2 regions of the Colwellia sp. BRX10-4 genome follow, and region 1 is predicted to be linked to the other one. Evidence: predicted binding sites of a transcription regulator. Region 1 holds the regulator's gene; the other holds the start of a gene.
The links. Region 1 encodes sigma-54, which starts transcription at its own class of promoters, with help from an activator protein. Its sites were predicted from a motif close to GTTGGCACGNNNNTNGNNT; they were not measured.
Positions count from the first base shown of each region.

Region 1 (4,314 bases):
AAGGTATTATAATGAATGATAACGTAACTTTATTTTTTATTCAGTCTTTTTATCATTCGTCTTCATCAAATTTATCAGAAAATAACTGGCATACATCGTTAAGTGCTTGTTGAGCATCTTCTCCTTGGGTAATAACCTCTACGGTTTTCCCAAAGCCACCGGCCAGTAACATTAACCCCATAATACTGCTGGCATCAGCTTCTTTGCCCTCTAAGCAAATAGTAACGTTAGCATTAAGCTTTTGGCTTAACTGGGCAAGTTTAGTGGCAGCACGTGCGTGTAATCCCAGTTTATTGCTAATGGTTAATGATTTATTATATTTTGGCATACAGTGACCGTTATTAAGTGCTTTGTATTTTAATGTCGCGATGATGAGATTGAACATCTTCGCGTTCTTTTCTGAGATTGTTTGCTAATATTTCCGCAATATAAACTGAACGGTGTTTTCCACCTGTACAACCAATAGCGATAGTAATATAGCTGCGATTGTTTCTTTCTAAGTGGGGTAACCACGTCATCATAAAACTGTTAATTTGCCAGATAAATTTAGTGACAATCGGTTGGCTAGCAAGAAAGTCTCGCACGGGTTGATCTAAACCAGTAAAACCTTTTAAGTCTGTTTCCCAAAAAGGGTTAGGTAGAAAACGTGCATCAAAAACATAATCTGCGTCTTGTGGTACACCGTGTTTAAAGCCAAAAGATTCAAACACCACCACCATAGATGCCGAGGTTTTGCCCAAAATTCGCTCACGCACTAAATCAGATAATTGATGAGGTGATAACTGGCTGGTATTAATATACAAACCCGCACGCGTCGAAATAGGCTCAAGCAGCTTTTTCTCTAAAGAGATGGCTTGGTCGAGTGGAATATTTTGTTTAATTAAAGGATGCAAACGACGCGTTTCACTAAAACGTCGAATAAGATCAGAGTCATCGGCATCTAAATACAGGATATCGAGTTTTACCGTTTTTGGCAGATAATCTAATATCTCTGAAACATCATTAGGGTCATTGGGTAAGTTACGTACATCTAAACTAACCGCTACTTTGTCGTAATCATTAATAACGGTATGTGCTAATGCAGGCAATAAATTTACCGGAATATTATCGACACAGTAGTAGCCTAAATCTTCGAGTACACGTAAGGCGACACTTTTACCTGACCCTGAGCGACCACTGACTATCAAGAGTTTCATTTGAGTTTTCCTGGGTTATTATTAGATTTTATTAACGTTGAGCATGCTTTATTATAGTAAAAAGCTCTTGCGAATCTTTGCATTTTCTTATTTGCTTTGCGAATTGTTTAGTACTAAATATTTGCGCAATACTTTGTAAGGTATCTAAATGTTGTTGGCAGTTTTCTTCGGGTACAAATAACGCAATAATAATATCGACAGCACGGTTGTCTATCGCATCAAATTCAACGGCTTGTTCACTGGTCAGCAATACAGCAATAACTTGTGACGTGTTAGTTAATCGACCATGAGGAATCGCAATGCCATTTCCTATACCGGTAGATCCAACTTTTTCACGCGCCATTAAGCTTTCGAATAATTGATGAGTATCAATATTGTCGAATTTTTTTGCCGCAGTTGTGCTAATTATTTCAAGGAGTTTTTTTTTGCTTGTACCCTTAATTGCACACAGGGTGCAATCAAGGGTAAGGATATCTTGCAACTTCATTATACTACTTAGATTCTTTGGTGAGTGAACAGGCGATAAACAGCATTAATGCTGATTCGTTTTACCTTTGTACTTTAATATTTGCCGGTCAAGCTTAACAACAAGACTATCAATAGAGGCATACATGTCAGCATTTTCAGCTTTTGCATGTAAATCAGAGCCACTAACGTGAACAGTCGCTTCAGCAATTTGATTTGATTTTTCAACGGTGAGAACAACATGTACATTATTGATATGATCAAAATGTCGGCTTAATTTTGTCATCTTAGTCGTGACGTTTTCTCGTAAAGCTTCGGTAATGTCAACATGGTGGCCAGAAAGATTAATTTGCATAAGCTTAATTCCTCATCTTTTCGTTAAAGTAAACTTTTTCGTTGGTTAGAAGGTGGAATAGAAAGTGACTCTCGATATTTTGCTATGGTACGTCGAGCTACATTTATCCCTTGGTCGGCTAATAAATCAGCCATTTTACTATCACTAAGTGGTTTTGCTGGGATTTCGGCGGCAACAAATTTTTTGATTAGTGCACGAATAGCTGTTGATGAGCATTCGCCACCGCTTTCGGTGCCAACATGGCTTGAGAAGAAAAACTTCAGTTCGAAAATTCCACGTGGCGTATGCATGTACTTTTGTGTTGTCACTCGTGAAATGGTTGATTCATGCATATCGACAGCTTCGGCAATATCATTTAAAACCATTGGACGCATGGCTTCATTACCATGTTCAAAAAAGCCAATTTGACGTTGCACAATACAGTTTGACACTTTTAATAAAGTATCATTACGGCTTTCTAAGCTTTTAATAAACCATTTAGCTTCTTGTAAATTTGAGCGAATAAATTGTGTGTCCGCTGTCGACTTCATCGAACGTGACATCGAAGCATATTGCTGATTCACCGAAAGTTTTGGCGCAGTATCAGGGTTTAATTCGACCACCCAACGGCCATTTTTCTTTTCAACAGACACATCAGGAATAACGTACTGGTCGTCACTCTTCATCACACTATCGCCGGGTCTAGGGTCAAGTGATTGAATAAGACGTACCACTTCGCGCAGTTGGTCTTCTTTCAGTCGAGTTTTACGCATTAATGTACGATAGTCTCGGCTACCCAGCAGATTAATATGGTCACGCAAAACTAACTTACTTTCTGCTAGCCAAGGTGTAGCTGGGTCAAATTGATTAAGTTGAATGATTAAACATTCTGAAATTGAACGAGCAGCGACGCCGACAGGATCAAAGAGGTTAATACGTTTTAGTACCACCTCTATTTCATCAAGCTCTACTCCTTCAATGGCAACACTTTCTAAAATGTCTTCACTAGATACCGTTAAGTAACCGGCGTCATCAACCGCATCAATAATTGCTGTCGCTATAGTGCGGTCTGTTTCGGTAAAAGGGCTTAATTCCATTTGCCAGCGCAAATGATCTTGAATAGAGTCTTGGGTCTCGCCTTGGTAAGTATAATCTTCTGAAGAGGGGCCTGAACTTGAACTTGCTGCACCAGCTGTGTAGTTATCATCCCAAGTGGTATCCATGTTTAATTCTTCAGGGATATCGTTTTTGTCCATGGCTTCAGTAGTGGTGATTTCATCAATGGTAGGCGTAGCGTCTTCGCTACCATCAGAAGCCGGGGCTTCTTTAACATCACCAGTACCGGCAGTGTGAGCTTCTTCAAGGTTGTCAGTACTTTTATCTTCGGGATTATTTGAAGACTCATCCATTTCTAATAATGGATTGCTTTCTAAGGCTTCTTGAATTTCTTGTTGAAGCTCTAACGTAGACAGTTGCAGCAATTTGATTGCTTGCTGCAATTGTGGCGTCATGGTTAATTGTTGTCCTATGCGGAGTTGTAGAGTAGGGCGCATTTAGGTCATTAACTTCCTATTATTTTTAATGGGATATTTTCGTTTTTTTCATACGAAGATATTATTCACTTACTGACTACTATAGCGTGAATTGTTCACCAAGGTATACATCTCTTACATGTTGATTTGCAAGAATTTGATCTGCAGTACCTTCTGCAATAAGTTCACCATGACTAACAATATACGCATGTTCACATACATCGAGAGTTTCACGTACATTGTGATCAGTGATCAACACACCAATGCCACGTTCTTTTAAGTGTAGAATAATTTTTTTAATATCACCTACTGAAATTGGGTCAACACCAGCAAAAGGTTCATCTAATAAAATAAATTTTGGTTCAGCAGCTAAAGCGCGGGCAATTTCTACTCGGCGGCGTTCACCACCCGATAAGCTCATGCCTAAATTATCTTTGATATGACCTATGTTGAATTCTTCAACAAGATGTTCTAATTTTTCTTCACGTTCAGCATCTGATAATTCTTTTCGTGTTTGTAAAATAGCCATAATATTATCGTAAACACTGAGTTTTCGAAAAATAGAGGCTTCTTGTGGTAAATATCCGATGCCTTTTCTAGCACGCTCATGCATAGGCGCTAACGTCAGGTTTTCGTCATTTAAAATAATATCGCCACTATCACTTTCAACCAAACCAACGATCATATAAAAAGAAGTTGTTTTTCCGGCACCATTTGGGCCCAGTAAACCGACTATTTGTCCTGCTGAAACTTGCATACTGACATTTTTAACCACTTTTCTGCCTTT
Region 1 is NZ_JACGVZ010000001.1:22,468-26,781, forward strand. It holds gene H4J67_RS00120 (HPr family phosphocarrier protein) at 53-328, opposite strand; gene rapZ (RNase adapter RapZ) at 342-1,196, opposite strand; gene ptsN (PTS IIA-like nitrogen regulatory protein PtsN) at 1,228-1,683, opposite strand; gene hpf (ribosome hibernation-promoting factor, HPF/YfiA family) at 1,729-2,016, opposite strand; gene H4J67_RS00140 (RNA polymerase factor sigma-54) at 2,040-3,548, opposite strand; gene lptB (LPS export ABC transporter ATP-binding protein) at 3,628-4,314, opposite strand, start outside.

Region 2 (4,314 bases), on a different contig from region 1:
GTGAAGCATAAACTCTATTTTCGTGATTAGCTGCACTAATTATTGTGTTCCCGTAAACCCATGTATCATGAAAATTAGGTTCTTGGGTGAGTATCTTGTAACTGTCTTCAGGGTCGACGAGGTCAATCGCATATGCACCTGCAAAAATTTTGTTATATCGGATAACAGTGCCAGATGAACGGTCTTTAATTGCGGCACCTTTCGATAAAGGTCTAAGAGAATTTATTTTGTTGTACTGTATGATAATCCCTGCTGCTTGCGTATAGATATTATGCTGCCTAAAACTGTTTTTTACACCATTATCCGAAAATGTATTGCCTTCAATAATAATATCACGTGAAATCTCTTCTTCACTATTTTTTGAGAGAACAAAGATACCATTACCATTATCAATAATCTGACAGTTTTTTACGGTTAAAGTGTCTACCAAACTGGCCCATATTGCAGCAGAACTTTGGGCATAATTTCTCTCTTGACCAAATTGGTCGGTAAATTGGTTCGTAGTTGAGGCGCCAGTGAGAATTAAGTTTTTGATGATGATGTGGGATGGTTTTAATCCCCAACGCATGCTCCGATCTCTTTTAATTAGGATAAGTCCATTTGCTTCATCCCATTGCTCACTAAAAAAACTGATAAGGCTATCAGGGGTTGTTGCATTCTCTCCCGAAATAATAGGTAGTTTACCCTCAAAATTGGCGACTCCAGATATGGTGACTGGTTTGTCTTTAGTACCTATGCTACGTAAACCTATTTTTGTTCTGTAAGGTTCTTCTCGATAATGAATTAATACGGTGTCGCCAGCTATAAGTTCTAACCATGGGACTGTATTTAAATTTTCATATGGTTGGTTAGGCCCAACCTTATAGGTGTCTGCGAATGTAAAAAAAGAAGTGAAAAGTAGAATGGGTATACTGAAGTTTAGTTTTATTGAAATCATAGCTATATCCTTAACGCAAACCTTTATTGAAAATTAACAAAAATCCAATAAGAAAAATGTTTTAGTTTGATTAATTGTAGTTAAATATTTTTAATTATGGGGAAAAATTAATGATTCGACGGTGAAATATAACTAAGTTTAAGATTTTTATCATAATTTAATGAAAAAAAAACCGACTTATTAAAAGCCAGTTTTTATAATATTACTTTTGCAATTATACGTTACGTTTTCTTCTACCAGCAAAGCCTGTAGCAATTAGACCTAAACCAAATAATGCGATAGCTGTTGGCTCTGGAACTGTACGTACTTTAAATTGTGCAATAAGTTCGTTTGATTGTTGTTCTTTAGTTACGAAACCAGCACATAAGTCAGCACCATTAATACCACATTGTTCAGGTGCTAATGTTGTTAGACCAGATAAACGAGTTGTTACGTAGTATAAAGTGTCGCTCCAACCTGGAATTGGTTGGCCTGTTGCTGTTAAAAGTACAAATGGAACGGTAAATTCTAAAAAGTTATCACCAAATGTTACGAAATCTTGAGCTATTGTGGGGATAGTTAGTGCGAATATATCACCACAACCGTTAGCGTTATCGTCAACGTAATTTTCCACACCGTTAGGACAAAGGCCATTAACATCTACACCTTTATTTGGTGTTTCTGTAAATGTCATTGCAAATTGAAGTTGAGGAGCAAAGTAAGGTGCATCAGCTGTAGGGTCGCTTTCGCCAGGCAGTGCAACCCATGATGTTGGTGTTAATGTTAAACCATCAAATAAGCTACCAGAAACTAAAGAATCACCCGTAATAACCCAGTTTTCATGAGTCATCGAAGTACCTTGAGCCCAGTTCAAATCATTAGTTGAAATACTGCCTTCAATAGGGCTATCAATGTATAAGCTACTCTGAGGGTCGCCACTATTCGCGCCTGCTGCAGGAGTACCCCAAGTTAAGGTTGTGTGCAATGCATTGTCAGTACCATCAACGATGATATTGCCGTTCGTATCTAAAATGTTATCACCATTTACAGTTAATGCACTATTATCACCAGTTGAAGAGTTACCTGAAGCAACAACATCATCAGCAGTAGTTGTTGTAGCACCTTCACTAGTCCAAGTAGCGAAACCTGCTTGGTTGTTATAAGTCCATTCTGTAACTACACCAGCGTTTGCTGCGTTTGCTAATGTTGCTGCTAGTATAGTTGCGCAGACTTTAAGTTTCGTATTCATGCTATATCCTTGTGCTGTTTATTAAAATTGATTAAATTCGTTGTCTGACCATGAAATGCACTGTCCATGCCAATACTTTAAACTTCTTTCTTAACAGTAACTTAATTTTTTTCGAATAACAGAAATAATCTTAGTTGTAAAATATACTGACACCTTATTTGCAACACATAAGAGTTTAAAATCGTATTTAATTTATTTGTTGAATTTTCCATATTAATTTAGTTCCGCTTTTTCCCAGCAGTGCATTCACTAGTTTTACTTTCTTCAATTTAGTTAAACTTACTGTTTCGAACATGTGGGCTTGAAACTTATAAGCGATATCATAGCTGCTACCATTTTTGATAACTTGCATATAATTCCAGTTTACAGTTTCATTGCTCTTGAGTACTTGCCAATTTTCTGGAATAAACTCATTTAAATAAAAATCAACTGAGTTTTCGAGCCCTTTTGAATCGAAGCTATATGTGATGATGAATTCTTGGTCATTTATTTTGTTTTGACAAACTTGATACTGATTATGTAATTGGGGAAGAGGTATAGAAGTAGTGATTTCGTGACAGATATTGTTTTTTGAAAAAGCCACACTTGGAATAGCTTTTTTTACAAAATCGGAAATTACTAGTACAAGCAATGCAGAGAAAATTATTGCTGTTGTATTTACTCGATCGCTTTGCGGGTTCTGTTTCTTAGCGTTAGTTTCACCAACCGTGACGAATCTCTGACCAAAATAAAATAGCGAAACCATAAATGGTATATATAAATACCAGCCAAAAGAATTATGGTCTGCCATTAAGCTACTTTCCATGTTGGTATAATTACCGATAACTATAAGGCCTGTGATTCTTATCCAGTTTGTTAGCAATGCCCCTAGAACAGCAATGCATAAAAATAATGCACCATGCGATGCCTTTTTTATATTAAGAAAAATAAATAAACTTGATATGGCAAGTGAAACCAATAAATACCGTAAACCACTACAGCCTCCTGCTATTTCAAATACACCGGGAGGGATAGTTATAATATTACCTTCAACATAAGTGGGAATGCCGGTATAGCCCATAATAATAGTAACCGCATCTGTCGAAATATTTTGCAGAGTAGATGTTAAAGCTCCCCATACGGGAATAAGAAATATTAAAAATAATGAAGGGAAAAGCACTTTAAGCGTTGGTTTAAAGATAATAGCAATTATAGAAGTAAGAAAGAGTACTAATGTGGTTCTATAGCCAAATGGAAATTGCGCTAAACTAAAAGTGGATAATGCATAAGCGCAAACAATGGTAATGACAATGCATAGTGGATTTAACTTATTGCTGAACTGCAGCTTCCCCTCGTTAAATAATATCCAGTATAAATAGATGCTAATTATTGGAATAAGGTATGCGTGAGAATATGTTCCATCATCGAAGCTATATATCCAAATATTCTCAATAATAGGTAGCTGCGTAAGAGCAATAAATAAGTAAATTAGAGTGAGAATAACGAGAGGAAAATATTGTTTAATATAGAACACAGCTAGCCTTTTAAACAAATTGTAATTAGAAATAAAGGCGCCCAATTGAGCACCTTTCGTTAGATTAGTTTATATCACTACTCTTTTACGTCCAAGTTATTTTCTTTTAATAACTCTTTTGCTTTATCGAGTTGATTGTCTGCCTTATAAGCATCAGCTAAGTGAACGATGATTTCGGTGTTACTAGGTGATAACTCATATGCAAGGGTGAGTACTTTAAGTGCTTTCGGTAATCGGTTGGTTTTAGTCAAAATTATACCGTAAGTATCAAGTATTTGTGGGTGGTTAGGCGCTAATTCTATAGCTTTTGCAGAAAAATAATATGCTTGTTCTAAACTGTTTTGCTCTAAATATGTCCAAGCAATATTATTTAGGGCGACAACATCATTAGGATTTTTTTCTATCATCTTTTTATAGCTATTTATCGCATCCACGGGAGAATTCTTTACATACAATTCAGCAAGTAATCTACTGAATAAAGGTGTGTTTGGTGCTATTTTTAATTCAGTTTCAAGAAAATTTATCGCTTCATCCACCTGTCCATTATCCCTATATGCCGTTGCTAAAAAAAGTCCTGTAGATGTTCTTTTGTTTAACTTTAAAGAGCGAGATAAGTAATCTATAGCACGAGGGAAG
Region 2 is NZ_JACGVZ010000004.1:86,517-90,830, forward strand. It holds gene H4J67_RS05550 (hypothetical protein) at 1-937, opposite strand, end outside; gene H4J67_RS05555 (THxN family PEP-CTERM protein) at 1,152-2,165, opposite strand; gene xrt (exosortase) at 2,353-3,723, opposite strand; gene prsT (XrtA/PEP-CTERM system TPR-repeat protein PrsT) at 3,756-4,314, opposite strand, start outside.
Region 2: the regulator sigma-54 is predicted to act here: its motif matches at 2,221-2,239, upstream of H4J67_RS05555 (THxN family PEP-CTERM protein).